One region of the Lactobacillus sp. M0396 genome, then DNA from elsewhere that is predicted to be linked to it. Evidence: predicted binding sites of a transcription regulator. Region 1 holds the regulator's gene; the other holds the start of a gene.

What was found. Region 1 encodes HrcA, which represses chaperone genes, less so after heat shock. Its sites were predicted from a motif close to TTAGCACTCNNNNNNNNNGAGTGCTAA; they were not measured.
Region 2: a site for HrcA is predicted at 2,836-2,862, ahead of H3T43_RS03680 (ATP-dependent Clp protease ATP-binding subunit). Genes of this name have one in related genera too.

The regions. Positions count from the first base shown of each region.
Region 1 is NZ_JACFQE010000001.1:268,701-285,303, forward strand. It holds gene dnaJ (molecular chaperone DnaJ) at 1-360, opposite strand, end outside; gene dnaK (molecular chaperone DnaK) at 441-2,303, opposite strand; gene grpE (nucleotide exchange factor GrpE) at 2,322-2,909, opposite strand; gene hrcA (heat-inducible transcriptional repressor HrcA) at 2,922-3,971, opposite strand; gene ribF (riboflavin biosynthesis protein RibF) at 4,105-5,037, opposite strand; gene truB (tRNA pseudouridine(55) synthase TruB) at 5,056-5,949, opposite strand; gene H3T43_RS01300 (ribosome-binding factor A) at 5,994-6,356, opposite strand; gene infB (translation initiation factor IF-2) at 6,375-9,014, opposite strand; gene H3T43_RS01310 (ribosomal L7Ae/L30e/S12e/Gadd45 family protein) at 9,019-9,330, opposite strand; gene rnpM (RNase P modulator RnpM) at 9,333-9,629, opposite strand; gene nusA (transcription termination factor NusA) at 9,648-10,904, opposite strand; gene rimP (ribosome maturation factor RimP) at 10,923-11,396, opposite strand; gene H3T43_RS01330 (PolC-type DNA polymerase III) at 11,502-15,809, opposite strand; gene H3T43_RS01335 (proline--tRNA ligase) at 15,815-16,603, opposite strand, start outside.
Region 2 is NZ_JACFQE010000002.1:235,701-252,303, reverse strand. It holds gene H3T43_RS03690 (alpha/beta hydrolase) at 1-162, shown strand, start outside; gene H3T43_RS03685 (excinuclease ABC subunit UvrA) at 162-2,693, shown strand; gene H3T43_RS03680 (ATP-dependent Clp protease ATP-binding subunit) at 2,899-4,995, shown strand; gene H3T43_RS03675 (branched-chain amino acid aminotransferase) at 5,249-6,271, shown strand; gene H3T43_RS03670 (TetR/AcrR family transcriptional regulator) at 6,382-6,939, opposite strand; gene H3T43_RS03665 (sulfite exporter TauE/SafE family protein) at 7,041-7,790, shown strand; gene H3T43_RS03660 (glucose PTS transporter subunit IIA) at 7,881-9,731, opposite strand; gene H3T43_RS03655 (glycoside hydrolase family 1 protein) at 9,762-11,225, opposite strand; gene H3T43_RS03650 (DUF3737 family protein) at 11,500-12,390, shown strand; gene H3T43_RS03645 (MalY/PatB family protein) at 12,396-13,562, shown strand; gene H3T43_RS03640 (hypothetical protein) at 13,968-14,453, opposite strand; gene H3T43_RS03635 (DUF3100 domain-containing protein) at 14,446-15,264, opposite strand; gene H3T43_RS03630 (M20/M25/M40 family metallo-hydrolase) at 15,266-16,531, opposite strand.

The DNA.
Region 1 (16,603 bases):
AGTTGGTGCTGTTGGATTCGCTCTACGCTGACCACCACCGGTAGCGCCACCGAAGAAGTCATTAAAAATATCACCAAAATCACCGAAGCCACCAAAATCACTATACCCTTGACCTGCACCGCCAAAGCCGCCTTGACCATTGACTCCGGCTGAACCAAATTGATCATATTGTGCTTTCTTTTGCTTGTCATGTAAAACTTCGTAGGCTTCATTAACCTTTTTATATTTGTCCTCAGCACCTGGTTCATGGTTTAAATCAGGATGGTACTTTTTGGCAAGTTTACGATAAGCAGAGGTAATTTCTTCATCACTGGCATTGCGATCAACACCAAGAACGCTATAGTAATCTTCTTGTGCCATCTATAAGCTCCTTAACTTTACAAAAGAAAAGAACTACTTTTTTTGGCAGTTCTTTTCTAATTTATTCAATTATAAACCCTTTACTTATCTGGGTCTACCTTATGAAACTCGCCTTCACCTGCGGAACCACTACCTGAATTGCCATCTTGGGAACCAGGATTTTGTGGTCCTGCTTGAGGTCCAGCCTGTCCTTGTGCACCTTGAGCCCCACCATTAGCTTGGTACAATTTGACTGCTAAGTCTTGGGCAACTTTAGACAATTCATCCTTCTTGGACTTCATCTCATCCAAGTTGTTGTCCTTTTGAGCCTTCTTCAAAGCATCAAGTGCATCTTGAACTTTCTTAGTATCATCATCTGATACCTTGCCTTTGACATCCTTCAAAGTCTTTTCAGTTGAGAAGATTAATTGATCGACTTCATTACGAAGATCAACTTCTTCTTTCTTCTTCTTATCCTCTTCAGCATGTTCTTCAGCTTCTTTTTGCATCTTCTTGATTTCTTCGTCAGATAAACCGGATGAACTCTTGATGGTAATCTTTTGTTCTTTACCGGTTCCCATATCTTTAGCAGAAACATTAACAATGCCGTTTTTGTCAATATCGAATGTAACTTGAATTTGAGGAACACCACGTGGGGCGGCAGGAATGTCTGTTAGTTCAAAACGACCTAATGTTTTATCGTCAGCAGCCATTGGTCGCTCACCTTGCAAAACGTGAACATCAACAGCCGGTTGATTGTCTGCAGCAGTAGAGAAAATTTGACTCTTTGAAGTTGGAATTGTCGTATTCTTTTCAATTAACTTAGTAAATACGCCACCCATGGTCTCAATACCTAAAGAAAGAGGAGTGACATCAAGTAAAACTACGTCCTTAACATCACCAGAAATAACTCCACCTTGAATTGCTGCACCTAAAGCAACAGCTTCATCCGGGTTAATTGAGTGATCAGGCTCTTTACCAGCCCACTTCTTAACTGCATCCTGAACAGCAGGAATACGGGTTGAACCACCATTCAAAATAACTTTATCAATGTCATTAACTGTTAATTCAGCATCTTTCAATGCATTGTCAAATGGAATCTTTGTTTTATCAACTAAATCAGCAGTTAATTCGTCAAATTTCGCTCTAGTTAAATCAGCTTCCAAATGTAATGGCCCAGATTCACCAGCAGAAATAAATGGTAATGAAATATGAGTTGAAGACACGCCAGACAAATCTTTCTTAGCTTTTTCAGCGGCATCCTTTAACCTTTGTAAAGCCATTTTATCTTTAGAAAGGTCAACACCATTTTTATCTTTAAAGTTCTTGATCAGCCAATCAATAATTTTATTATCGAAGTCATCGCCACCAAGGTGAGTATCACCGTTAGTTGAAAGTACTTGGAAGACTCCGTCACCTAATTGCAAAACAGAAACATCAAAGGTACCACCACCAAGGTCATAAACCAGAACTTTTTCATCTTCAGCATCTTTATCAAGGCCATATGCAAGTGAAGATGCAGTAGGTTCGTTAATTATTCTCTTAACATCTAAGCCTGCAATTTTACCGGCATCCTTAGTAGCTTGACGCTGAGCATCGTTAAAGTATGCAGGAACTGTAATGACTGCTTCAGTAACCTTTTCGCCAAGATAATCTTCAGAGAATTTCTTGATATATTGTAAAATCATGGCAGAAATTTCTTGAGGAGTGTATGCTTTATCACCAATCTTGACCTTATAATCAGCTTCACCCATATGACGCTTAATTGAAGAAATAGTATTAGGATTAGTAATAGCCTGTCTCTTTGCGACTTCACCGACTTGAATTTCTCCATCCTTGAAAGCAACTACTGAAGGTGTAGTACGGTTTCCTTCTGGATTAGTAATAATTTTTGGCTCTTTTCCTTCAAGAACAGCAACTGCCGAGTTGGTAGTTCCTAGGTCAATTCCGATAACTTTTGACATTGATATGCTTCCTTTCAATTATTGTGCTACAACAACCATCGCTGGTCTTAAAGTACGATCTTTGTACAAGTATCCTTTTTGCAAAACCCGCACAACATGATCTTTTTGATCTTCATTTTCAGCTTCAACTGTTTGGACAGCTTGGTGTAAATTAGGATCAAACTTTACACCTTCAGCAGTGATTTCACTGATTCCATGATCTTTCATGGCTTTAACCAGAGAATCAAGTGTCATTTGCACTCCCTTTTTAAGCTGCTTTGATGCTTCATCATCAACCTTTGTTGCCAAAGCTCTTTCTAAATTATCCATTGCTGGCAAAACATCTTTAGCTAAAGATTGTGATTCATATTTAATAAGTTGCGCTCTTTCATTATTGTAGCGATTTTGCATATTTTGCATTTCAGCTTGACTGCGCAAGTACTTATCTTCTAAATCATCTTTTTCTTTTTGCAACTGGGTCAAATTGTGTTGCAGTTTGCTTTCCAAAGATTCGGACTTCTTTTTTTCGTTAGCCTTAGCTTGAGAATGCTTTTTAACTTCTTTTGATTCACTTGATTCTTTTTGATCTTTTTTTGAATTTTTACTGTTAATTTCTTCTTTACTCACGGCTAACCTCCTTTATTTAAATCTACCATAATAATCAAGCAACTTTTTAGATAGCTCATTTCTGAAATATTCAAGCAATCCTATCACTTGAGAATACGGCATATTATCAGGGCCAAGTAAAGCAATTATGCCCTTTCCGTGAGGACCAACGCTGTACTCTGCCGTAAGCAGACTATAATCCTTTAACAAATCATTTGATAACTCAGACCCTAGACTTACCCGAACTGGATATCTGTCACTTTTTAAATTTTGCCTGTTATCCAAAATACTAGAAATTAAGTCATTATGCTCAATCATTTCATATAATGACCGCAAATTAGAAACGTCACTCAAAGAAATATTATTGAGCAAATTAATCTGACCATCGACATACATTTGTTCGCTGGCAGCATCACTGATCACATCTTCAACTAAATCTATTAATTCAGACACATGAGCAGCTTTAAGCTTTTGTCCTAAAGTCTTCTTAAGAAACTCAGGTGTAACCTGATCTAGCGACTTTCCTACTAATTCATCGTTAATCATACGAACGGCACGTTCAATGTCATCACCATGAATATTGTATGGTAAGTTATAAACCTGGTCATGAACATCACCATCACTGGTACCAAGAATAGCCATAATCTGTCTGCCAAATAAAGGTACTATACGAAATCCGGTAATAGTTAAATCACTATTCTCAGGCCCCTCCGCAAATGCAGTGTAATTTGTTAGGTCAGATAAGATCTTAACAGCTTCCTGTACGATGTCGTTAACTTGATGAAACGGCTGATCAAGCTGATTAATAATTCTTTTATAAACAGAAGATGAAATCTGTAAAGGCTCAACTAAATTGTCAAGATAGTAACGGTAGCCTTCTGTTGAAGGTACTCGACCACTTGACAAATGAGTTTTTTCAATCAAGCCTTTTTCTTCTAAAACCGCCATTTCGTTACGAATAGTTGCACTTGAAACTTTAATAGGTAACTGATTCATGACTGTTTTAGACCCAACAGGATCATGTGTCTGCGTAAAATCATTGATAATTGTTTTTAAAATTAATTCTTGACGTTCGGTCAACATAAATATCGCCCTCACTTTTAGCACTCAAACTTATTAGGTGCTAACAATTAATATGATACTAGCTTTTAGCAGAATGTCAAGTTGAGTGCTAACTTTTTTACAAAAAAAACGCTTATCCTCTTTAAAATTGAAATTAACCAATGCCGGCAAAATAAGCTTTGATTTCTGCCTCATCACCACTCATTTGTTTTTTTAATTTTTTTAAGTTATCAAATTTAATTTCGCCACGAGTATACTTATACCATTTAATTACCATTTCTTCATCATAGGCTTCTTGATTAAATCCAAATAAATTCGATTCAATATAAAGCTTTGTACCCTCATTAATAGTTACGTTATAACCCACGCTTGTCATTGAGTCATACCACTTGCCTTTAATCTTGGTTTTAGTAGCGTATACTCCAATTTTAGGAACCACCTTGCCTTGAAACCAAACTAGATTTGCTGTAGGAAAACCCAGTTTATGGCCATTACGTAAACCGTGCCCGACCTTACCGGACATGACATACGGAAACCCTAATAATTTAGCGGCCAATTCCATATTTCCACTGGTAATGGCCCTTTTTATTTCCGTAGAGCCAATTTTTTGGCCATCATAAGACTGTTTTGGAACATCAATAATAGCAAATCTTCCCTTAGCAAACTTAGGGAAATTTTTCATATTGGCAATCTCTTTGGGACCATAAGTGTAGTCAAAGCCGGCTACAACTGTATCAGCATTTAATTTAACAATAATTTTATCTACAAATTCCTGTGCAGTCAGTTTGCTAAATGCCTCATTAAAATGCATCACAAGCAAAAAATCAACTTTTAGTTCCTGCATCTTATAAGCTTTTTCAGACAATGTATCTATATAGCTGACTTCTTTATTTTGATAAATTTCTTTAGGATGTCGATCAAATGTCATTACTACTAATGGTAAATGCTTTTGAATTGCTTTTTCTTTTGCGATTTTGATTAATTCCTGATGACCACGATGAACACCGTCAAAGAATCCTAAAGCAAGGATTATCTTTTGTGGAATAATATTTTCCTTAAACGGGTAAGTTAAATGGATAATTTCCATAATAAGACCTTCATTCACTTATTCATTTTGTAAAAGCATTAAATAAGGGCGATACATGGTACCATCTTTTTGATAAATTGCCTTAACTCTATTATTGTATCCTAATGCCACTTTTTTTGCATTCGTTTTCAGAGAAATCGTTGCTCCATTTTTAACTTTGGCCCACAGATCTGTATCAATATCCTCATGAGCATAATTAGTAAAAAAAGAGTCAATTGGTTGAAGCAATTCATTTACCATATCTGGATTTTCTGAAATTTCATTCAATTTAACAGCTTGATCTATATCAAAGCCTGAACTAGAAGTGCGCCGCAAATTTTTCATTACGGCCGGCACACCAAGGCTTGTTCCCAAATCATTTATTAAAGAGCGAACATAGGTTCCTTTACTGCATTCAATTTTAAAATCAAAAACTTCTTGACCATTTTCTTTATCAAAAACAGGTTCATTTGTAAGATCGTAAGAAAAAACTTCAACCTGTCTTTTTGGCCTTTCAACTTTAATACCTGCTCGCGCATATTCATATAAATGCTTGCCATTTACTCGGACGGCCGAATAAATAGGTGGTACCTGTTCTATACTGCCCACAAACTCTTGCATAGCTTTTTGAATTTGATGGTGTTTAATTTTACTAGTTATTTTTTTAAATTCTGTTTTTTTGCCACTAATATCGTAACTATCAGTGGCAAAACCAAAAATTCCCTGACCTACATATTTTTTGTTTTCCTCGTGCATCAATTCAATCAATTTTGTGGCCTGACCAATTGCAATTGGTAGCACTCCCGTAACGTCAGGATCTAGGGTACCAGCATGGCCTATTTTTTTGATATGCAGCGCTTTGCGTAAATGATAGACAACGTCTGCGCTTGTCATGCCCTTATCCTTATCTATCACTAAAATACCATTTAACATTTTTTATTACCTAATCATGAAAAAAGCGCCTCACAGCGCTTTTCTTAATTATTGCGATTTGCATCCTGCTTTTTTACTTCAGCGATTAACTGATCAATTTTACTACCATATTTAACTGAATTATCTCGTTTAAAAATCAACTCTGGTACTTTATATACAGTTAGGACTTGCCCCAACAAATGCCTCATCATTCCCTTAGCTTTATTTAAACCAGCAGCAGCTTCTTCTTCTTTTTTAGAATCTTCAGAAAGAATGCTGTAATAAACAGTAGCATATGATAAGTCATTTGTACATTCAACCGCTGTAATTGTTACATCATTAACTCGTGGATCACGAATATTTTTTCGTAAAATTTTCGTTAATTCACGGAGGATTTCTCCTTCAACACGACCTATTCTGTGTTTCATGCTTTCCTCCCAGTTAATTTATTCAGGCTTAACTTCCTGTTTTTCTACGGCTTCCATTTCGTCACCAATCTTGATGTCATTATAGCCCTCAATGGTTAAACCGCAATCGAATCCTTGCTTAACAATCTTGGCATCATCTTTAAACCGTTTGAGTGACGCAACTTTTCCGGTATAGATCACAACCCCATCACGAATCAAATTGATTGCAGAATCTTTTGATACGTATCCGGAATCAACAAATGCACCAGCAATCGTCCCAACTTTAGAAACTTTCCAAGTTTCACGTACAGTCAGATTACCAACAACTTTATCTTCATAAGTTGGTTCAAGCATACCCTTCATAGCAGCTTTAACATCATCAATTGCCTTGTAAATAATACTATATAGTCGAATATCTACTCCATCTGCTTCAGCTTGAGATTTAGCAGTAGCGGTTGGACGGACATTAAAGCCAATAATAAAGGCATTCGAAGCTCCGGCTAATGTAACATCCGATTCATTTACTGCTCCTACACCCGCATGAATGATATTAACACGAACGCCCTCGACTTCTATCTTTTCAAGCGATTGTTGTAAAGCTTCTACTGAACCTTGTACATCTGCTTTTAAGACAACGTCTACTTCTTTCATGTTTTCTTTTTTCATCGTGTCAAACAAGTTATCAAGAGTAACATGTTGGACATTTTCACGAGATTGTTGTAAAGCCTGTTGTGCTCTTTGTTCACCAACGCTTCTGGCAGTCTTTTCATCATCAAAGACAACAATCTTATCGGCTGACTCGGGCACATCATTCAATCCAGTAATTTCAACTGGCATTGATGGCGTAGCTTTTTCTACCTGGCGTCCACGATCATTGGTCATCACTCTGACACGACCAAAGCGATTACCGACAACAATAGGATCACCTACTTTTAGGGTTCCTTGTTGAACCAAAAGGTCAGCAACTGGGCCACGGCCACGGGAAAGGCGAGCTTCAATAACAGTCCCAATTGCCTTTTGCGTAGGATCCGCCTGTAGTTCCATGACATCTGCTTGTAAGAGAATCATTTGTAAAAGTTCATCAACATTTTCACCAGTTTTGGCAGAAATGTTTACAAAAATAGTGTCACCACCATAATTTTCCGGAATCAAATTGTATTTCATTAACTGTTCAGTAACATGCTCAGGGTTTGCACCAGGAACATCCATTTTGTTAATTGCAACAATGATTGGTACCTTAGCACTTTTAGCATGGTCAATGGCTTCAACAGTTTGTGGCATAACTCCATCGTCTGCAGCTACAACCAGTACAACAATATCGGTGATTTCAGCACCACGTTCACGCATGTTAGAAAATGCCGCATGTCCAGGCGTATCTAAAAATGTGATTGGCTTATTATCTACTCTTACCTGATAGGCACCAATTTTCTGTGTAATACCACCAGCTTCATGAGCAGAAACATGAGTATGACGCAATCGGTCAAGCAAAGTTGTTTTACCATGGTCAACGTGACCCATGATTGTAACAACTGGTGGTCGCTTAATTTGATGCTTAGATTTCATAGAAGCTGCCATTCTCTTGTCGTAAAGAGTATCAATGTCAGATATATCTTCATGAACTTTTTCTTTGGCATTGATATTATATTCAGCAGCAACTAATTCTATTGCATCTTTATCAAGTGACTGATTTTGATTAGTCATCACACCTAACATAAATAGTTTCTTAACTATTTCAGCAGGTTCACGGTGCAGCAACTTGCCCAAATCTTGAGCATTCATACCAACTTCGTACACCAGTGTTTCCGGTAACGGACGTTCTTTTCTCTGGGTTGACTGTTTCTTTGGTACCTGTTCGAGCTGCTTTTTCTTATTCTTGCGTTTACGCTTTTCTTGATGCTTTGAGTAATTATTGGTACCAAAAGTTTGATTTTTACCTTTTCTGCCAGGTTTACCAGAATTGCGACCGTGACCATTACCGCGACGCTTTTCTTCTTTTGCAGGTTCAGGTGCAGCATTTGTATCCAAAGCTTTAGGTTTATTAACTGGACTTGCCTTTTGTGTATTCTTCATTCTGGCTGGCGAAGGCTTAATTATTTTAGGTCCAGTTACCTTAGGTGCTGTAGTCTCGACTTTAACAACTTTATTTTCTGATTTTGAAACATTCTTGTTATCTTCTCCAGAAGATTTTTTGACATTGACTTTGTCTTCATCATAAGACTTCTGGACTCTCTCACTTTGACGATCTAATTTCTTTTCATCCACACGTTGTTTTTGCTTTAACTTCTTTAATAAGTCTTGTGCTACTGGCTTTGAAGTCCTTTGACTTGGGCTAGTATGTTGCTTATAGCGATCTTGAGCTTGTCTTGATCTATTGTTAGATCGGTGAAAGTTGTTGCTCCTTTTGGTATTCTTGTTATTATTATTTTCCTCATGCTTTTTTTCATTTTTGCGAATTGAGGTAACGGAAATTTTGATTTTACTGCTCCTTTTTGCGGGTTTCTCTTGCTTTTGCGCGGGAGCGGAGCTACGGAAACTATCTTTTAATTGATTTACTTGTGAATCTTCAAGTGATGACATATGATTTTTAACATCCAGTCCCAGGTCCTTCGCCTTATTGACCACAGTTTTATTATCGATGCCTAATTCTTTTGCCAATTCATAAATTCTTGTTTTAGCCATCAAATCACACTCCTTCGTCTATTTTTTGTAACAATGCTTTGCAGAAACCAGTATCAGTAATTCCTAAAACTTTTCGCTTTTTTCCGATCGCTTGGGAAATTTCATTACTAGTAAATTTGTTAATAACAAGTATATTATTTTGTTCCCCAACTTTATAGATCTTTGCAGTAGTATCTGCATGACTATCTTGGGCTAAAATAATTAGTTTTACCTTTTTGGCTTTTGCGCCAATTGAAACAATTTCAGTGCCTGAAACTAATTTTCCGGCCTTTTGACTTAATCCCAACAAATTTAGTGCTTTTTGTCTATTTTGCAAATCTACTTATCACCAAACAATTCTTTTCTTGCCTTTTGATGGTCAACATATGAGTAAAGCTCCTGGTAAAACTCTTTAGGCACTTTAGTTCCTAAACTCCGCTCAATTAAGCTCTTTTCTTGAGCATTTTTGATCTGACTTGGATCAAGCGAAACATATGCTCCCCTACCAGGTTTTTTACCAGTAGGATCAACAGAAATGTTCTTTTCTTTGTCGACTACGATGCGCACCAATTCTTTTTTTGGCTGCATGGTATTAGTCAACAAGTCTTTTCGCATTGGAATCTTTCTTTTTTTCAAAAAGTTTCACCTCTTGCTTTAATTTTCAGTAGAATCTACTGTTTCACCATCAGAAATGTTATCCTGAAGCTCATCTTCTGGTTCAGCCCCTTCAGAAGCTGGATCTTCATCAGATTCTTCGCTCTCAGCAAAATCGCTGTTTTCTTGTAAAGAAGACTTTGAACCATCATAAGCTAAATTATTAGTTTCAGCTGCTTCATTTTCTTTTTCAGCCTGATCACTGCTTTCGTCAACAAATTCTACTTCAGATTCTGGTCTAATATCAATCTTATATCCTGTTAATCTGGCAGCCAAACGTACATTCTGTCCTTTTTTACCAATTGCAAGCGACAACTGGTAATCCGGAACAATTACCAAAGCACTTTTTTCCTCGTCCTCATCTCCAAATTGAACAGCAATCACTTCAGCGGGATTCAAGGCATTAGCAATGTAGTCTGACGGATCTTCCTCGTATTTAACTACATCTATGTTTTCACCGTCAAGTTCATTAACCACATTCTGAACTCTGGCACCTCTTTGACCAACACATGTTCCTACTGGATCAATGTTAGGATCATTGGACTTCACTGCAATCTTGGTTCTGTCCCCTGCTTCACGAGCAATTGAGACCACTTCAACAGTTCCATCATAAATTTCAGGTACTTCCTGTTCAAATAATCTCTTTACCATATCAGGTGCGGTACGTGAAACCGTAATTTGAGCGCCTTTTGAATCTGAACCAACATGAGTAACCAAAACCCGAATCTGATCTTGGGGATTATAGCTTTCACCAGGCATTTGATCATTACGTGGCATTACTGCTTCAACATTACCAATTTTAACATAAACGAAACGATTATCACGTCTTTCAACAGTTCCTGTTATTAATTCATCTTCATACTGAGAGTACTCATCAATAATATGATTTCTCTCTGCCTCACGCAAATGTTGCATAATAACTTGTTTAGCAGTTTGTGCAGCAATCCGACCAAAATTTTTAGGTGCGACTTCGAAACGAATTTTGTCACCAAGTTCATAGGCCCGATTAATCGTCAGAGCATCCTTTAAACTGATTTCCAAACGTTCATCATGAACTTCTTCAACGACAGTCTTTTCAGTCATCAGCTTAAAGTCGCCCTTACGTTCATCAAATTCAACTATTACATTCGTTGCCTGATTATAATTTTTCTTATATGCTGCAACCAGCGCTGCTTTTATCGCTTCAACAATTACGTCTTGCTTTATACCCTTTGTTTTCTCGAGTGTAGCGAACGCTTCAAGCATTTCCTTAGACATAAATTTTAATCAACCTTTCTAAAACTCAATTGCGAAACGAATGCCTGCAATTGCTTTACGGGGAAGTGATAAAACCTTCTTTTTAGTTTTTATCTTTATTTCAAGTTCGATTTCGCTATCATTATAAGATTTTAAAGTTCCCTCATATTCTTTTTCACCTTCAACTTTCTGGTATAGTTTTATATGCACATACTCATTTAAAGCTTTTTTCCAATCATCTTTGTTTTTTATTGGTCTTTCAATACCAGGAGAAGAAACTTCCAAAATATAAGGATCAGGAAATGGATCAGGTTGTATTTGATCAAGCTTCTCAGATAATAATTCACTTAACCCTGCAATTTCATCCATATCAATACCATTTTCTCTATCAACGTAAATTCTTAAATAGTTTTGACCCTTTTCTTTAACGTATTCTATATCAATAAACTCATCTTTGCGTTCTGCAATAATTGGTTTAATTTCTTTGAGAACAAAATCTTTAACTTTCGCCAAGTACTTTCCTCCGTAATAAAAAGAGTGAGCACAATTGCTCACTCCGAATTATTTATTCGAACTTCTTTAAAAAGTATATCACATTTATATTAATACTGCAAAATTTTAAAAGAGTGAAAGTTGATTCTGCTCTGGCATTCCAGTTAGAACTTCATTATTTTCTAAATAATCCATAATTGACTGGGATACTTTTCCACGGTTTGCCAAGTCTTCTTTTGACAAAAATTTCTGCTCAGTTCTTGCAGCAACAATTTGTTTGGCTGCATTATTTCCCAGACCAGGAACTGCATTAAACGGTGCTAAAATTGTATGCTGATCAATAATTTTAAAATTAGTGGCCTCAGACTGATTAATATCAACCATTTTTATCTTAATACCACGCTCTAAACACTCATTGGCAATTTCCAGGACTGTCAGAAGACTCTTATCCTTGGCAGACGCATCATTTCCTTGATTTTGAATATCAGCCATTGCCTTTTTTACCGTGTTTTTACCATGACTCATAGCTACTAAATCAAATAAATCAGCCCGTACTGAGAAATAAGCAGTGTAGTAGATTTCAGGATAGTAAACTTTAAACCAGGCAATTCTTAAAGCCATTAATATATAAGCCGTCGCATGAGCTTTCGGAAACATATACTTGATTTTGAGACAAGACGGAATGTACCAGTCAGGAATTTTATCATTTTTCTGTAGAACTGCCATATCATCATCACTTATTCCCCGACCATGACGAACTGATTCCATAGTTGAAAACGCTACTTCGGGTTTAACTCCCCAGTGAATCAAGTCCATCATGATATTGTCTCTACAACCAATAACATCTTTTAGTTTGCAAGTGCCGTTGTTAACAAGCTCTTCTGCGTTTCCTAACCAGACATCAGTACCGTGGGATAGGCCAGAAATTTGCAGTAACTCGGAGAATGTAGTCGGCTTTGTTTCCTCTAACATCCCTCGTACAAATTTTGTACCAAATTCGGGTACGCCTAAAGTACCAGTTTCTGATTGAATTTGCTCAGGTGTTACACCTAAAATTTTAGGACTTGAAAAAAGCGACATTACTCCTGGATCATCGGGTGGAATTGTTAAAGGATCAACACCGGAAAGGTCTTGCAACATTCTAATCATAGTTGGATCATCGTGACCTAGAATATCAAATTTCAAGATATTATCATGAATGGAATGAAAATCAAAGTGTGTTGTCAACCACGCAGCATTGACATCATCTGCAGGATATTGTACGGGTGTGAAGTCATAGATATCCATATCATCAGGAACGACAACAATACCTGCAGGATGCTGACCGGTAGTCCTTTTAACTCCACTGACACCCGCTGCTAAACGATCAAGTTCAGCATTACGAAGATTCAATTCTTTTTCTTCATCATAGTGTTTAGCATAACCGTAAGCTGTCTTATCAGCTACAGTGGCAATTGTACCTGCTCGATAAGAATTATCGGGACCAAACATTACTCGAATAAAGTTATGGGCTACCGGCTGATAGTCACCCGAGAAATTCAAATCGATATCAGGAACTTTGTCACCGTGAAATCCCAAAAACGTTGCAAAAGGAATATCTTGCCCATCCTTAACCAGTTCAGCTCCACACTTAGGACATTTTTTATCTGGCAAGTCATATCCAGACCCGTATTCACCGTTTTCGAAAAATTTCGAATACTTACATTTTGGGCAACGATAATGTGGTGCCAATGGATTGACTTCAGTTATACCCGACATTGTAGCCACCAGACTAGAGCCAACGGAACCTCGTGAGCCAACCAAATAGCCATCCTTATTCGACTTAGCCACTAGTCTTTGAGAAATCAAATAAATTACAGCATAACCATTGGAAATAATTGAATTGAGTTCCATATCAAGTCTATCTTGGACAATCTTTGGCAGTGGATCTCCATATAGCTCATGTGCTTTGTCATATGTCAAACGCTTCATTTCTTCATCAGCATTGTCAATGTGTGGTGGGTAAAGTCCATCTTTAATAGGTGAAATTTCTTCAATTGATTCAGCAATTTTATTAGGATTAGTAATTACTATTTCTTTAGCAATATCTGCACCTAAAAAACTAAAGGCATCTAGCATTTCCTGAGTAGTGTAAAAATGCATGTCAGGCTGTTTTTTGTTCCTGTCAGGTTTGCTGCGTTGGGCCGAAATCAAAATAGTACGATATATAGCATCATGTTCTTCCAGATAATGTGCATCTCCTGTGGCAACTACTGGTTTATTTAATTCCTTACCCAATTTGTAAATATTTGTCAGAATTTCTTCAAGTTCTTTTTCATCAGCAATCAAATGATCTTCAATCATAATTGAATAATTTGCTGGTGGCTGAATTTCGAGGTAATCATAAAAGCGTGCCTTCTTACGAGCTTCGTCATAGCCTTTTTGCATCATTGCAACAAAAACATCGCCTTCAGAGCATCCAGAACCATATAGCAAACCTTCATGATTCTTAACCAAATCTGATTTGGGAGTACGTGGGATCCGATAAAAATCTTTGGTACTTGCAATAGAAACCAGTCTGTACATGTTTTTAAGGCCAGCTTGATTTTTTGCTAAGATAGTCATATGTTGTGGCCGTGCTCTTTTAAACACTTGACCCTGAGCGGCATAATCGTTCATTTTACCTAAATCATCTTCGTGATACTTTTTGGCAAACGCATCCAAGAGCTTAAACATTAAATAGCCTGTTGCTTCAGCATCTTGATTAGCCCTATGGTGATGCTCGAGGACAACATTATATTTTTTGGCCAGAGAATCTAACGTATGTCTGGTTTGTTCTGGATGAAGCAACCGTGATACTTCTAGAGTATCAACTACCGGCTGAGTAATTTCTTCTAAGTTAGCTCGTTTCAAAGCTGCGTTGACAAAACCAACATCAAACTGAACATTATGACCACAAAGCGGACGGTCGCCATAAAAATCCTGAAATTGCTTAATAACCACAGCTTCATCATCAGCTGCTCCTACCATTTCATCAGTAATTGATGTCAAATTAATGGTCTGTTCACTTAATGGGTGATGGGGATTAATAAATTTATCAAACCTCTCCAGCACTTCCCCATTTTTCATCTTTACAGCACCGATTTCAATAATGGTATCGTAAACGGATGACAAACCTGTCGTTTCAACATCAAAAATAACAAATTCACGATCTTTATATGTCATTGAAGCCGGATTAAGAACCAGTAATGCATGATCATCAATCATATTAGCTTCTAAACCGTAAATTATTTTGACACCATTCTTTTTACCTGCATTATATGCTTCAGGAAAGGCTTGAACATCAGCATGGTCTGTAATAGCTATTGCTTTTTGACCAAATTTCTTAGCTGCCATGACAAAGTCAGTTGCGGTATTTGTAGCATCAAGCTGACTCATATTTGTATGTAGATGTAGCTCGACCCTTTTTTCATCACCCTGATATTTTTCAGTTCTGCCAACATGCTCTACAATTTCAAAACAAGAAATATTAAAAACAGTGTCATGACTCCACTGGTCTTCAGCTACTGATCCTTGCATTTTAGCCCAAGTTCCCGGTTTGATTTTTGTCATATTTTCAATTTGCTCTTTATCGGAAACAAACTTTTTAAATGAAATTGAATCAGTGTAGTCAGTTATTTCACCTGTAAATATAATTGAACCATTTTTTAATTCTCGACTTGAAATATTAAAAATATTACCTTCTATTACAATATTTCTACTTCCATCAATTACTTCCTTAATTTGAGTTACAGGTAAATTATCATCCAATTTGCGATTGCCATAACGAGTCTTTTTTGTGGGATAGGTTGCTGGTTTTGGCTTTTCTTGTGGTGAAGCTGAATCATATTCTTCCTGCATATTTTGCTCATGTTGTTCCTGCAGCTCTTGAAGACTGGCTAAATTATTTTTGGAATTTTCATCATCAATTTCAGTTACAAACTTCAAGTTAAAGAAACCAAAATTCCTCATTTCTTCCGCAAGTTCATCAAGCATTTTTTGCTCGAGCAATCCATCAACCACTAAATTATCAACCGGAATAATCCAACGGCCATTTTCTTTTTTAGGCTTATGACTAGAAATAAATTCTCGTGCCACTGGTTGCAAAGCCTGAGAATTTTGCACCGCGAACTGCCAATAGTCAGTTAAATAATCATCTGCTCCATCCCGAGAGCGAACATACAAATGAATATTGACGAAAGAGGAAAAACTAGCAGTTATAGCCTTATTTAAAGCATTAAAAGTTTCAAATTTTAAGGGTGTAGTAAAAAGAACATGGATATCCCACCTGTGTTCTTTAGCGTAAACATCCACGTTCTCAATTTCGCCCTTTTGCAACAAATCATTATCTGCAAATTCTTGCGGAAACTTGATTTGCTCCAATAACCTTAAAAATAGTTTATTTTTATCAGTCACGAAAATTATCCTAACTCTTTATTAATAAAATCGTCTAACTCGGACACTGTCATTTCAGTTGCTTTTTCATCAGTAGGCCGTTTAACTTCGACTACTCCTTCACTGGCTTTTTTACCAACTGTTACTCGCACTGGAGCTCCCAGCAAGTCAGCATCAGCAAATTTAACTCCTGCCCGTTCATTACGATCATCATACAATACATCATACTTAGCACTGTACTTTTCTTCAAGTTTTTGAGCCAAAGTCGTTTGACCTTCATCTTTCATTTTCATTTGCACAATGTGCAGGCTAAATGGTGCAATTTCTTTAGGCCAGGCAACGCCATTTTTAGTCAAATGCTGTTCAATCACAGCAGATAAAACTCTCGTGACACCAATACCATATGAACCCATTATAACAGGTTGAGCTTTACCATTTTTATCGAGGAAGTTTGCACCCATAGTTTTTGTATAATAAGTTCCCAGTTTAAAAATGTGTCCTACCTCAATAGTAGTTGTGAATTTTAATGGCAAGTGATCAACTGGATCTGGTTCACCTTCATTAGCAACACGAATGTCACCGAATATGTCTGGAGTAAAATCACGGTTTAAATTCACATTTTTAATTTGGTAACCAGATTTGTTTGCGCCTACAACAACATTATAAAGATTTTTAACAGTATTATCTGCTACTACTTTATCAGCCCAATCAGCTTTAATTGGACCAACGCTACCTTTGCCAACGCCGGTTATGTTTGCCAATTCTTCATCAGTAGCGATTCTTAGTGAATCAACATCAAGTAAATGCTTTAACTT
Region 2 (16,603 bases), on a different contig from region 1:
CAAAATCAGGTTAAGAATTATACGGCAATGACAGTTACAGGTGAAAAAGCAGATCACTCAGATTTGCCGCAAAATAAGCAGGTAATTCAAGCAATTCGACAGTACTTATTAAAGAAACCAAATAGGCCATTAAAGCCTGCTAAGGGAAAGGAGAATCATTAATGAAATACCAAAAACAACCTACTAAAATTGAAGTAATTGGTGGTAGAGTTAATAATTTAAAAAACATTGATGTTGATATTCCACTACATAAATTTGTAGCAATCTCTGGCTTAAGCGGATCTGGTAAATCCAGCTTGGCAATGGGCATTTTATACTCAGAAGGTGCAAGACGTTATCTTGATTCCTTAGCAGCCTATACTAGGAGACGCATTAGCCAAGTTGGTCCTGCACAAGTAGATGAGGTAAAACATATCCCTTCAGCATTGGCATTAAGGCAGCGACCGGCTGTTCCTGGTGTGCGTTCGACCGTTGGCACAGTGACGGAAGTTTTTAATATCCTACGACTAATTTTTTCCCGATTAGGTTCACCCGTATGTCCTAATGGTCACAGAGTTCCACCAACCATAAAAATTGCGGAAGCAATGGATTTAACTGGGGAAGCAATGGGTCGCTTGACGTGTCCTACATGTGGCATACAATTTTATGCTTTTAGTGCTGAAGACTTTGCGTTTAATTCAGATGGTGCGTGTCAAAAATGCCAGGGTTTAGGAACGGTTGAGCAGATTGATGATAGTAAGATTATTGCTGATGAAAATTTAACGCTTGAAAAAGGTGCGGTAGCCACTTGGCAAATTCCCGGTCGAAATTGGATGTGGCGCATTGCCCGTGAATTAGGTGTACGTACTGATATCCCATATAAAGAGTTGAATGCTAAAGAAAAAGACTTTGTGCTTCACGGTAAAGAGCGGAAAGTCCCTATTGACTTGCCAACTTCAACTGGTCGGGTTTATCATCTTGATGCGTTATATGAAAATGCCTATAATGCAGTGGCTAACTCCCGTAAAACTACAAAGTCGGAGCGAGGATTGCAAAGAATTAATTCTTTTTATAAATTTAGTACCTGTCCTCGCTGTCATGGCTATCGGATTGATCCTAGTCGCTGGCAGCAGCTAGTTGCCGGCAAAAATATTGTTGAAGCTGAGAAACTGACTTTAGGTGAATTAACTCAATATATGGATGAGATTTTAGCAAGTTTGCCACAAGACATGCAAGACTTAGCAGAAAATTTAACGAGTGAATTGTTGCATCAAGTCAAACCTCTATTAAAATTAGGACTAGATTATTTGAGCATAGACAGGCAGGCAAGTAGTCTGTCTACAGGTGAACTTCAACGTATTCAGCTTGGCAGAACGTTGCGCACCGAAACTACAGGGGTACTCTATGTATTAGATGAACCATCAGTGGGCTTGCATCCTGACAATGTAGCTGGGTTGATTGATGTATTTCATGAATTGGTCAATCAAGGCAATTCTTTAGTTGTTGTTGATCATGAAACTTCCATTATTAATGCGGCTGATTGGGTGATTGAAATTGGTCCAGGTTCAGGTAGCCAGGGTGGTGAAATTATTTCCCAGGGAATACCTAAAGAGATAGAACATAATGAAAAATCCTTAATTGGACCGTATTTAACAGGTAAAGCACCATTATTTGTCAGACCCAGGGTCAATAAAGACCAAATCTTTAAACATGGCAAAATAAAACTTGATGTTACTGAGCGCTTTAACTTAAAAAACTTGCATGTGCAAATACCTGTCAATCGCTTAACTTCTGTTACCGGATTTTCAGGTGCTGGTAAAACTACTCTCATTCTAGATTCTTTGATTCCGGCATTAAAGGCACAAAAAAATAACAGTGAAAGACCTAAGTGGGTAAAGAGCTTAAACAATAACTATATTAAAAACGTGGTTAGTGTTGACTCTACACCAGTTGGTAAGAATCAGAGATCAACTGTTGCAACTTATACAGATATTATGGACAACTTGCGTAAACTTTTTGCCAAACAGCCTTTAGCTAAAAAGTTAAAATATCGCGCGTCTCATTTTTCATATAATAATAAAGAAGGTGCATGCCCTGCATGCGGTGGCACTGGTGTGATTTCACTTGATATCCAATATTTGCCTGACATGGTTGAAACATGTTCAGTATGTGGAGGTCATCGTTTCAATCAAGATGTCTTGCAGGTAAAATGGCACAATCTAAGTATTGCTGACGTTTTGGATTACTCGGTAGATGATGCCTTAAAAGAAGAAATTTTTCAAAAAGAGCCAAAAATTAATAAAACAATTACAACATTACATGACATGGGTTTAGGTTATCTTCATCTAGGGGAGTCTACTCCAGCATTATCAGGAGGAGAAGCACAGCGGTTAAAGTTAACTAGTCACATTCATCAAAGGCAAAAGGGCACTTTATTTGTTTTTGATGAACCGACAGTGGGACTACATCCACAAGACGTGAGAACACTCTTACAAGTGTTTCAAAGATTACTCGAGCAAGAAGGAACTATTATTACTATTACGCATGAATTGGATATTATGGCTAACAGTGATTATATGATTGATATGGGACCAAGAGGAGGACTACAAGGAGGAAAAATTATTGCAAGCGGATCCCCTGTGGATATTTCTCAAAATTCTGGTAGTTTAACAGGTAAATATTTGGCAAAGCAATTTAAATTATATCAAAAATAAAAGAATAGAGCCTAAAAAGTAGCTGAGAGCGCTGCTTTTAAGGCTTTTTTATTTTTGTGGAAAAATCAAACAATCTGTGGAAAAAGTTAATCAAAACTATTGCTTTCTGTGGATAACCTGCTATAATATTATATGTAAGCAATTAGCAGTCGAACGCTACGAGTGCTAATTACAAATTTATAACCTATCAAAGGGGTGTTTACATATGGCATATTTTGATAATGATTTTGATGATTTATTTAACGAATTAAACAATTCTTTCTTTAATAACACTAATGATAAAGGTGGAGCTATTCCTATTCACTATTCAAGCAGTATGAATATTTCACCGCAAGACATATCCCAAAACGGACAAATGGGGCAAAAGCAAGGACAAAAGCCAATTGGAGTTGATTTGGTTGAGCAAGCAAAGAAAAATAAATACGATCCTGTAATTGGGCGTGATGAACAAATTCAGGAAGTTATAGAGATTCTAAGTCGGCGCAAAAAGAACAATCCAGTTTTAGTTGGACCAGCAGGTGTAGGTAAAACTGCCATTGTAGAAGGATTGGCACAGAAGATCGCTGCAGGCGATGTTCCTGACAAGATGAAAGACAAACATATTATTGCAATTAACATTAATGATATGGTTGCTGGATCAAGTTTGCGTGGTAGCTTTGAAGAGCGCCTGAAAAAAGTGATTGACGAAGCTAAGAAAAATCCTAATATTATCTTATTTATTGATGAATTACATAATATTGTCGGAGCAGGGTCAACTGACTCTGAAAATAACAATGGTGACGCTGCTAATATTTTGAAACCGGCTTTGGCTAGTGGCGACTTGAATCTGATTGGTGCAACGACTACGAGTGAGTACCGCAGGATTGAAAATGATGCGGCCCTAGCACGTAGGTTCCAGCCTGTACAAGTTCCTGAGCCATCTGCTGCAGTGACTGTCAAAATTTTGGAAGGTCTAAAAGATAAATATGAAGCTTTCCATCATGTAAAATACAATGACAGTGCTTTAAAGCTGGCTGTTGAATTATCACAGCGCTACATTCAGGGACGGTACTTACCTGACAAAGCCATTGATTTAATGGATGAAGCAGGTGCCAAAAAGGGTCTCGACACTATTCCTGATGATGAAGCAACTTTAAAGAATCGGATTAAAAAGCTGGAAAGTGAAAAAGAAACTGCTGCCAAAAAGGAAGATTACAGTAAAGCAAGTGAGCTGAAAAAGAAGATTGAAGAGTTGCGCGACAAAGCTGATCATGTAGATAATGAAGCGACTCCACATGTTACTGATGAAGATATCTATGCTTTGATTGAAGCCAAGACAAAGATTCCAATGAGTGAATTGCATGCAAGTGAGGGACAAAAGAATCTTGATTTAGCTGAAAAATTAAAGAAAGTGGTTATTGATCAGGATAATGCGGTTGATGTCATTACTGATGCAATTGCCCGTAAACAAGTTTTTAAAGACAATGATCGTCCTACTGGTACATTCTTATTAACCGGACCTACTGGTGTAGGTAAGACAGAATTAGCTAAACAATTGGCTATTCAATTGTTTGGTGGTGAAAATCATCTGATTAGACTTGATATGTCAGAATATCAAGATCAGATGGCAGTTAACAAGCTAATTGGTTCTGCTCCAGGTTATGTTGGCTATGGCGAAGGCGGTCAATTGACTGAAAAAGTTCGTCACCAGCCATACAGCCTGATTTTGTTCGATGAAATTGAAAAAGCTAATCCGCAAGTGTTTAATGCTTTGCTTCAAATCATGGATGATGGCCGTTTAACTGATGCACAAGGCAGAACAGTCTCCTTCAAGGATACAATTTTGATCATGACTTCTAATGCAGGTTATTCCGACCAATTGCTAAAAGACGGTAAAGTAGATCATGATAAATTAATCAAGGCTTTGGAAGCATACTTCAGACCAGAATTTTTGAATAGACTTGATGCGATTGTGCCATTTAATTCCTTAACTAAAGATGATATGAATAAAATTATTGATATTTACTTAAGTAAAATGGCACATGTTTTGGCGAAAAAGAATGTTAAGGTTAACGTTTCTGATGAGACTAAAGCTTATTTAGCTGAAAAGGGCTATGATAAAAAGTTTGGTGCAAGACCTTTACGTCGGGTAGTTGAGCAGGACTTGGAAACCCCAATTGCTAAATTATTAATGAAAGAGCCTGATACCAAAGAAGTCAAGTTTACAGCAGATGACAAGCATGTTTACTTAAATGATGCTGCAGTATTAGACATTAAGCCAAAAGAAAAATCTGAAAATAACGATAAAACAAAACAAGATTAATGTTAAAAAGGGATCATTCAATAGAGGATGATCCCTTTTTTGCTTCTAGTTGTTTCATGTGAAACCTTCCATACAGTAACAAAATTGAATTTTTGTTTAATTATCAGAAATTCATATTATTTTATTAAGATTAATATGAATTCACTATTGACATCAACAAAAATATAGTTTAAATTAGGTAGCAATTAAATTATTATTAAAAAGCTAAAAATTATTTTTTAGCTTTTGTAGTTTTGTTATAGGGGACAATCAAATGAAACAACGAGTAGAAGACCTGGATTGGAAAAATCTGGGATTTAAGTATCGTGATCTGCCTTATCGATATGAGGCGAAATATAAAGATGGAGAATGGCAGGAAGGAGAACTGACCGAAGATTCATCCATGACCTTTTCTGAAGGCGCGGAAGTACTGCACTATGGACAAGAGGTTTTCGAAGGACTAAAAGCTTACCGTAGAAAAGATGGTAAGATCAATCTCTTTAGACCTGATCAAAATGCACACCGCTTTACTCTTTCAGCAAAGCGGTTAGCCATGCCGCCATTTCCTGAAGATAGATTTGTTGATGCCGTAAAACAAGTTGTTAAAGCTAATGAAGAATTTGTACCACCATATGATAGTGGCGCAACTCTTTATTTACGACCACTTATGGTAGGAACAAGTAAAGTTTTAGGTGTTGAAGCGGCCACTGAATATACCTTCCGCGTTTTTGCGGTTCCAGTTGGCGCATACATTAAAGGATTGAACCCTGCAGATTACGTTGTTAGTGAATACGACCGTGCCGCATATGCTGGTACCGGTCAAGCAAAGACAGCCGGTAACTATGCCAGCAGTTTGCTTCCGACAGTTGAAGCACATAAAAACGGTTTTGCCGATAGTCTTTACTTGGATCCACGTGAACATAAATATATTGACGAATTTGGTGGTGCTAACTTCTACGGCATTACCCAAGAAGGACAGTTTGTCACACCAAAATCAAAATCGATTTTGGTTTCTATTACTAAGCGCTCACTTTTGGAAGTCGCTAAGTGGCAAGGTCTAAACCCAGTTGAACGCCAGATTACCTTGGAAGAAGCGTTCAACATGAAAGAAGCTGGTGCAATGGGTACAGCTGCTGTAATTTCTCCTGTAGGTTCAATTACCTACGAGGGTAAAAAACATGTTATCTATAGTGAAACAGAAACTGGTCCAGTTACTAAGAAACTTTATAACGAACTGGTTGATATTCAGTATGGTAACAAGAAAGGCCCAGAAGGCTGGGTCCAAACATTGGATTAAGTTACAAATTGGGAATAAAAAAGGCGAGTCTTAGGACTCGCTTTTTTTATTTTAGTTTCGAAACAAAACCAAAGGTTTCGATACAATTTAGGTTTAATACTTCAAAACTTTTATTTTGCAATATCACTAAGGTTTTGTTTCAGCAATTTACGAAAACTTTTATCAGCTGGTAGCGATTTATCTGCAAACCAACCTGTTCCAACGTTGACAATATCTCCTATTGCTAAATCTCTAATGCATCTGCTTGCCAGTAATTGTTTTTTAGAGTCAGTGAACTCTGTTGCTATCATTTGATTAAAGATAGATTTTAGCTCATTAAAAGCTGCGGTAGTTTCAGGATAGTTATTAGTGCGTGGCATTTTTAAAACAAATTGAGTTAAGAGAAAATGATTCAGTGCTGTTTTGCGAAATGTCATTGCAAAATCAATAATTGCTTTCAGGCCAGCTTTGCCAAACAAATCTTTGCGTAATTGATCTGTTAGCAAGCTAACAGTCCACGCAACTATGGCGTAATTTAGTGTTAACTGATTAGGAAAATAATTATATAGAGCTTGCGATTGAGTGCCAAGTTTTTTGGCAATAGACGCAAAATTATTTTCTTTGTTGTCTTCAATTAACTCAATGCTTGTTTTAATAATTATTTCTTTAGACAAAATTTGTCGTGGCATTTTTAACTCCTTACTTAATTTGACTTTTACAATATGTAAACTATAATTACATATTGTAACTATAACATATAATTTTAAAAAAATTAAGAAGGTCAAATAATATGAAAATTTTTTTGCTGGGACTAATAGGGTTGATAATAGGAACCTTCGTTATTCTTTTTGGCGGTGGTGGAGCAGCCATTTACCTGGCAATATTGACCGGCTTATTTGGATTAAATGCTGCAACAGCATCTTCTACTTCCTTAGTGACAGCTTTGCCTTCATTAATTATTGGTGCAATTAGCTATTATCATCAAAGACAAATAAATACTAAAATAGGTAATCAAATGTTAATGACGGCAATTCCTGCTGTGATAATAGGCGCATTACTCTCAAAATATATTCCTGCCAAAATTTATAAATGGCTGATAGGAATCGTTTTGGTAGTTCTTGGCATTAATATGCTACTCAAGAAGAAAACGCAAACTGCCGCAACTGTTAAAAAAACGCAATATTCCAGGCTAGAAGCGGGTATGTATGGTATCTTAGGTGGCTTAATGGTTGGCGTTGCTGGCATGAGTGGTGGCGCTGTTATTATTGGCGGTTTATTTTTGCTGGGATTACAAGATTTTCAGGCTACTGCAACTTCAACTTATGTTCTGGTTTTTATGACTATCACGGGTGCTATCTTTCACATTGCAGACGGGCGAGTAGATTGGATTGCTGGTTTGCCTTTGATGATCGGTGCTATCATTGGAGCTGTTATTGCACCTAGACTTGCCCAAATTCTAGCTAAAACTAAAATCACACGCTACATGAAACCCACAGTTGGTGTCTTGCTGGTATTATTAGGCGTTAAGTCATTGCTCTGAGTCCTGAAAAATACGGTTTATTAGAATAAAAAACGTGATCCTGCTATAAAAACAGAATCACGTTTTTTGGTGTATATTAAATTCTTAATTCTATAATTGCACAGACATTATCTCATCAAAATCTGCGGCAGACTTATTTGGCAGTGTAAATTTAACATTCTTAACCTTGTCTTTTGAATTTGTGATTACCACGATGACAGTTGGATCTTTGCCACTGTCTTTAACTTGCTTAATATCCATGAATGCAATTTTTTGACCGGAAGCGACTTCATCACCTTTTTTAATAAAAAGCTTAAAAGGATTACCATTTAGTTCAACTGTATCAATTCCTAAATGTATTAAAACCTCTAGGCCATTATTTGTGGTGATACCGATACCATGCTTTGTTTCTGCCAACATAGTGACTTTACCTGAAACTGGAGCATAGATGCTGCCTTCAGAAGGCTTAACTGCAAAACCTTCACCCATTGTTTTGCTGGCAAAAACTGAATCAGCTACATCTTCCAATGGAATTACAACTCCGGCAGCAGGAGTACTAAAAGTCATGCTTTGTGGTGAGCTGGATTTTGTTTCACTTCTTTGAGCAACTTTTCCACCTAAAATTACTGCTACTAGAGCACTAGTTAAGAAAGCTGCTATTAAGCATATAATCATTAACAAAACATTGGTAAAGCCTTGACCCGCCTTGACATAAACAGGCAGAGAAGTGATGCCGGGCATTACAAATGCATAGCACTTAATACCAAGTAAAACGGTTAGCATGCCACCAACTCCGGAACCACACATTGCTGCTAGCATGGAACTTTTATGAACCACATTAACTGTATAAAGAGCAGGCTCAGAAATGCCTATAAAAGCAGAGAAACTGGTAGATAATCCTGCAGCACGCAATTCTTTATTTTTCATTCTTAAAGAAGTGCCAAAAGCTGCTCCAGATTCGGCCATATTGTGTACAAAAGAGACGGGCAATAAGTAATCATAACCTAATGTAGCGATATTCTGAATTTGAATAGGAGATGTTGATTGATGCATACCCGTTAAAACGATTAATGGCATGAAAAATCCTAATAAAAATCCTGCTAACAAACCAGCTTTTTGGAATAACCATACTATACCGTCAGCTAGATATTGACCTCCGTATGCTCCTAGTGGTGCCAAAATCCACATTGCAATTGGTACGGCGGTAATTAAAGTTATGGCAGGAACAACCACCAATTTTAATACGTCAGGTATAAAGCGGTCAACAAAGTGATAAATAATGGCCATTAGTCCTACGCCCAAAATAACTGGAAAAACAGAAGAGGCGTAGTTAAAGACTGGAATATTTAAGCCAAATAGCGTTAACCCGGAATGACCACTTGCTATTTTGGCAACAAATGTAGGATAAAGCAATGCACCGGCCATACAGATGCCAAGAAATTCATTTAATTTAAATTTGCGTGCTGATGAAATTGCCAGTAAGAATGGTAAAAAGTAAAAAGGAACATCAGCGATTAAATTAAATAGAGCCATCGTGGTGTTTTTTTCGAGTCCTGGTGAAATTGCTAGAACTATTGCCAAAATACCTTTAAGCATACCACCTGCAACTAATGCGGGTAAAATAGGTTGGAAAACACCTGAAATGACATCTAGAATTACTTTTCCAGTGATTTTAAACTTGTGCTTACCTTGATCTTGGCTATTATCATTTTGCTGAGGACCTATAATTTTCTCAATTTCTGCAAAAACTGAATCCACGTTTGGACCAATTACTATTTGATATTGATTGCTCTTGATAGTAGTTCCAAGAACACCTTGTAAATTATCAATTTTTTCTAATTTTGCTTTACTAGCGTCTTTGATTGTAAATCTAAGCCTGGTAATACAGTGCCAATAGTTATTGATGTTATTACTTTCACCAAGATAATTAATTATACTCTTTGCTAACTCCTTCTTTTCCATAATAATTTTTCCTTTCTGGTACTAATGAGACTAATTTTTGATATGTTCTTCAATCTTGTTCTTATACCAGTAAAGTGAGTCCTTTTTGTATCTTTTTCCTGTACCTTTGCCACCATTATCTAAATCGACATAGATTATGCCATATCGTTTATCCATGGTTAACGGACCGCAAGAAACGATGTCGATTATGCCCCACATAGTGTAAGCAATTAAATTTACGCCATCTTTTACAGCTTCATCTAATTGATCTATATGGGCACTAAGATATGCGATGCGGTAATCGTCGTGTACTTTGTGATCTGAAGTCAATTCGTCATGGGCACCAATACCATTTTCTGCAACAATAATTGGTAGGTGATAGCGATCATATATTTGGTTAAGAGTGAACCTTAAGCCAATAGGATCGATTTGCCAACCCCACTCGGATTCCTTTAAATAAGGGTTTTTCTTAGTCATAATCAGATTGCCTGCAGTTTGTTCCCAATTAGCTGCATTAGTTGAAACCTGTGAAAAGTAGTATGAGAAGGAAACAAAGCCAACAGTTCCGTCTTTTAACAATTCTTTATCACCGGGTTCGAAGTGAATATGAACGTTTATTTTATCAAAATAACGCTTCATGTATTCTGGATAGTAGCCCCTTGCTAAAACATCTAAGTAAAACCAATTTGAATACTGGTCATCTTGGATGGCTTGCAAATTGTCTTCCGGCTTTGAAGTAGCTGGGTAAGTAGTGAAACGGGCAATCATACCGCCAATTAGTTTTCCTGGCACAAGCTCGCGTCCTAGTTGTACTGCTCTAGCACTACATAAAAATTGGTGGTGTAGGCATTGGAAAATCTCTTGATCCATGTTCTTTTCTGTACCAGGTATTAAGCAAACTCCATCCCAAGGGGAAAACTTAGCAGCGTTTATTTCATTAAATGGCAACCAGTAATCTACCAAATCACCTAATCTTTTATATAAAACAGTTACATATTTTTCGAAAAATGAAATAATTTTTCTGTTTTTCCAGCCACCGTATTTTATGACCAAATTAACGGGGATGTCATAGTGAATCATTGTGGCGAAAACTTTTATCCCGTATTTTTTACACTCAGTAAACATGTCACGGTAATATTTAATTCCTTCTTCATTAGGTTCTTGATCGTCACCGTTGGGGAAGATTCTTGACCAACTAATAGAAGTACGAAAAATTTGCAATCCCATTTCTGCCAGCATTTTTATATCTTCTTTATAGTGATGATAGAAATCAATACCTCTTCTAAGGGGATAATATTTTGTTCCCTGATCTTTTAACGCTTGATCAAATTCTTCTTGTGAAAAAGGATTATTTTGGTGCTTATCTTCAATTTGCTCAGGTGTCCAGCTAGGATCTAGATAGCGTAAATCTTGTGTAGAAATTCCTTTGCCTCCTTCTTGAAAGCCTCCATCTGCTTGAGAACACGCAATTGCTCCTCCAAGTAGGTAATTTTTTCTATAGTTAATGTCTTCCATATTAGATGGCCTTTCTACATAGATAGCAATAATATTTGATTTGAATTTGATAATAAATGTAATAATTATTTAATAACCTTATCATATAGCTTACAAATATACAATGAATTTTTAACTAAATGATAAAATACATACGGAGCCAATGATATGCTTGTTATAACTATTTGTAATAAAGGAACCTAATCAAATAGCATTTTAAGTTGGAAGCTTTTCAGAGGATAATAAAGAATTAGGGTTTTTCCTGGTAACAATACAAAAGAGAAAAGAGATCGGAATGAATATTATCAAAAATCATTTTTTTGAAGGTGAAAGAATTCTTTTTGGACTAAAAAATTCACAACTGGCAGGAATTACTTTTGGTGAAGGTGAGTCGCCGCTTAAGGAAGCCAGTAAAATTGATATCAAGGATTCTATCTTTAAATGGAAATATCCATTATGGTATGACAGGGACATTAATGTGGATAATACTGTATTTGAAACTATGGCGCGAAGTGGTATATGGTATATCAAAAATATTTCTATTAAAAATTCGGCTTTGCAGGCTCCAAAATTATTTAGGAGAGCAGAAAAAATAGTCATAGACAATGTTCATTTTGCTAATGCTGCAGAAACGATGTGGACCTGCAAAGATATCAGAATTACCAATAGTCAAGTTAACGGTGACTATTTTGGTAAAGACAGTCAAAACATCTATCTTGACCACGTTAGTGTTATTGGTAATTATGCTTTTGACGGAGCTAAAAATATTGAAGTACATCACTCCACTTTTATTTCTAAAGATGCTTTTTGGAATTGTCAAAATGTTGCTGTGTATGATTCGATAATAGATGGTGAATATTTGGCATGGAACGGACAAAATATCAAGTTTATCAATTGTAAAATTGAAAGCGACCAGGGGCTTAATTACATCGACCATCTGGAATTGAAAAATACCAGTTTAATTCATACTGACTTAGCATTTGAATATGTTTCTAATATTAATGCTGCAATTTCAAGCAAAATTGACAGTGTGAAAAATCCAATTTCTGGTAAAATTTCTGCTCCTGCAATTGGTAAATTAATTTTAGATCCTCAAAAAATAACTCCTAGTGAAACTGAAATTGATTGTGCTAAAATTGATGCGAAAGTTAATCATTCAGATGAAAATCAGAAACCGAAGGATTAGAAATAATGGATAAGTATGATTTTGTTAATGCACCAGATAGAAGAGATACAGATTCAGTCAAATGGCATGTCAAAAAGGGTGATTTGCCAATGTCAATTGCTGATATGGATTTTAAAACAGCACCCGAAATAATTACCGCAATGAAAAGGAAAGTTGATCGCGGTGTTTTTGGCTACGAGTGGCCTGAAGATGACTATTTTAAAGCGGTGGCTGACTGGTACGAAAAAGAACATAGTCATCGGCCTCAGCAGGAATGGATGATTTTTACTACAGGGGTGGTACCCGCAATTTCTGCAATTGTAAGACGAGTTTCCCACATTGGCGATAACGTTTTAGTCCAAGCTCCTGTATATAATGTTTTCTACAATTCAATTGAAAATAATGGCCGACATGTTTTATCCAATGACTTGCAATTTGATGGCGAAAATTATGCAATCAACTGGGATGATCTCGAACAGAAATTAGCTTTACCTTTGACAACACTGATGATTTTTTGTAATCCTCATAATCCCATTGGTAAGGTATGGACTCAAAAAGAAGTGCAAAGAATTGCAGATTTATGCTATCAGCATCATGTAGTTCTTTTATCTGATGAAATTCATGGCGACTTGGTGCGCAAGGGCCCAGACTATACCACAGCTTTTTCAGTGAATAATCCTGCACGCGAAAACGTTGTTTCATTAGTTTCACCCAGTAAAACTTTTAACGTTGCTGCACTACACGCAGCAACAGTGATTGTACCAAATAGTAATTTGCGCGCTATGGTTAATCGCGGTCTTAATAGCGATGAGGTAGCTGAACCAAATTTGCTGGCTATTCCTGGAACTATTGCTGCCTATGAACATGGTCACAACTGGCTAGAGGCATTGATTAAGCAATTAAATGTTAATTTCACTTATGCTGAAGAATTCATCAATAAGAACCTTCCACAAGTTAAGGTAGTTGCAGGCGCAGCAACATACTTAATTTGGCTTGATGTAAGTCAAATTAGTAGCGATTCGCAAAAATTAGCGGAATTCTTAGAAAAAACAACCGGTCTGGTTTTATCACCCGGAAGTATTTATCGCGGAAATGGTCACGACTTTTTGCGTATGAATCTTGCTTGTCCCTTAACAATGGTTAAAGATGGCTTAGAACGGTTAAAGGTGGGACTGACAGATTATTTGGCTTGAGAGCTTTAAAAAGGCAACTATGGTAATTATCATAGTTGCCTTTTTATTGTCTAAAAATTTTAAGCGGATCAAAAATATTTATAGTATTTTTAAATCCTTAAAGATGTTGAAAACATATGCTTCTAAAAATTGTATTGTTTCATGTGAAACTGGGAAAGGAATGAACCAAATAGTTAAAGGAGACAATTGTGTATTATTTCCCAGGAAATATTGCCAAACTAGGAAATAACATTAAAAATTTGATTTAAATCTGTAGTTAAAAATTAAAAATTGCAGATATCTTTGTAAAATGGAATATGTAAATGGCTTTTCTTCAAATTTTTATTAAATGATATATAAGCAAAAATAAAAAGCCGTTTAAACTAATTAAAGTTATCGCGACTTTTGGTTTTTTAAAAACTACTTTTAACTAAGATTAAGGGCAATTTGTGAGATTAAGGTGTCCATAAAGTACATACCAAAGAAAACAAAAATTGCGACGATTAAAATCTTCCAGCTTATTTTAGTCAATTCTTTCAAACGGTGGGTAACTGATATTCCAGCAAATGCTAGAACAGAGGTTGTTAGTGAAAGGAAATCTACAGCATTAATAACACGAACACAGTAGGGACTAAGCAAACAAAAAATCAGAGAAACAATTGAAACCCAGCCTAGAATAGGGAAGCCCTGAATGATTTTCCAAGGTACTTTTTTCATCAGCATACTGATAACTATGCCTAGTAGTGAAAAAAGCCATAACATACCTAAACCAATGAATGTGTCAGTAGTAATTGGTGTGCTTTTGGGATTTCTAATTAATTTAACCCATTGAACAAATAATACTAAGCTAACACTAAGTAAAAGAATGACTGCATCTTTAAATAATTCATATAAATTGTTTTCTTTAGTCATGATCTGGATAAACTTCTTTCTTTTTGTCTAGTAGGCTGGTGATGTGTGTGTACATGAATCTTTGCAGAGGCACTGCTAGGAAGTACATGATATAAGTGCCAATAAAACTAGTTAGCAATTGACTGGCTGCGGCAAAAGACAAAATAGTGTCACTGTGTTTTGGTACCAAAGCTGCTAAAGACGATGAAGCTGCAGTCATCATTGAACTAGAACCAACACCGGCACTCATTGCAACAGCTTTATAGTTAAAGCCCATGCCTAGAAGAAGTGGAGCAAGGATTGAAAAGATAATTGAACCAAAAATGGTACCAATTAAATAAATTCCAAGTACGCCACGACCTTCAGGGGAATTTAGCGTGTATTTTTCACTAATATATGCTAGTTCACCTTCACGGCCTAAGCCTAAGGTTGAACCTATAGCTTCTTCTCTTAAGCCAAGTAATAGCGCTACAGGTAAACCGAAGATAATCGTACCTAAATTACCTAATTCGTGGACTAGAAAAACCCAACCAACAGAAATAATTTCGTTGATTTTAGGGGCCACATTCGCTCCATAACGTGCCATTAAAGGCAACATGATAAGAATCATGTATTTACCTGCAAATTTCACCCGTTTATCATTGTAAAGTTTTTTAATAGGCTTTGCTGGGATTAAATAAACTAAAATAGCAATAATTACCGCAAATACTAGAGGTAAGATAGAGATTTCAATTTTGCCGATTTTAAATACTTGGGTACTAATCATTTCAGAAACCGTATCTATTAACAACACTAAAATGATTAGCGGACCATATGCTTTTAAATATTTCATTTTATTTTGCCATCTTTTCTAATTCAGTTAGATATTCTTCTTTTGTTTTCTTATAAGTTTTTACCTGATCTAAGTTATTTGAAATCTTAAGAATACTGTTAAAGACAAATTCAGGGAAAATTGCTAGTACAAATTCAGGATCAACTAAAGTAAAATCATCACCATGAATTGTTCCGTTCCAACCGCCATAACCGATTTGAATGGTTGGTATTAAGAAACTAACATCTCCGATATCACCTGCTGCCATTGTGTAGCCCCGGTCTTCTATTAAACCAGGAATTTTTTCATTTGCAGAAAAGACGTCTTTCACTATAGCACTCATACTCTTACTGGAAATCAAAGGCAGGTAGCCAACTTGCCGTTCAGATTCAACAGAACCACCAAGTGCTGATGCACAGCCTTCTGCTGCCTGTTTAAAACGGTTCATTAGTTTTTGTGCGTTGTCTATGTCAAAAAATCTTAAGTCCGTACCCATTTTAATATGATCAGGAATTACGTTAATTGATTCATGATTTTCTCCAATAAATACTGGATTGAATCTTATACGATTGGGATCCTTAATTTGTTGACGTTGCAAAGCTAAAGCAGTATTGAATAGTGTTGCTATGCTTTGAGCATTAATACCTGCATATGGAGCGAAGGCTGCGTGACTAGCTTTGCCATAAAAATCAAAATATTCAAAATTAAAGCCTGCGAGATCACAATTAATTTCGATAGTTCGTTCATCAAAATCTTCACCTATTGCATGAACTGAAATACAATAGTCAATATCGTCAAAAATACCCAGTTTGATAGCTTCTTGCTTACCACCGAAGTAATCTATTTTGCCTGCCTCTTTTTGTTGTTTTCTCCAAGCAAGATCGACGAACTCTTCAGATGGAGTGAAGATAAATGCCAAATTAGCACCAAACTCTTTAAGTCGGTGATTGGTAATTATTTCATTCATAATTGCCAGTGCGGTAGTGACTTGTGTATAATGGCCACAAGCTTGAGCAGCACCAGTATTCGCATCTGCTAATTTGTGATTAGGCTGGTAGAGTGAATCTATTTCAGCGATAACTCCAATAGTTTTCTGGCTACCATTAGTTAACGTTATTTTTAACCCTGTATCTAGATAATGTTCGATTTTTAACTCAGGACTAATTTTGTTAATTTCATCTTCAATCCTTCTAGATGTATTAAATTCTTTATGACCAAGTTCTGGATTATGAAGTAAAAAATCGGCAATTTCAGTTAGTCTAGCATAGTATTTTTGAAAACTTGACATTGTATCCTCACTTTTTGTTTGATTATTATCATATGTGACAATAATAAGAATAAAATAAAATTAGCAACTATG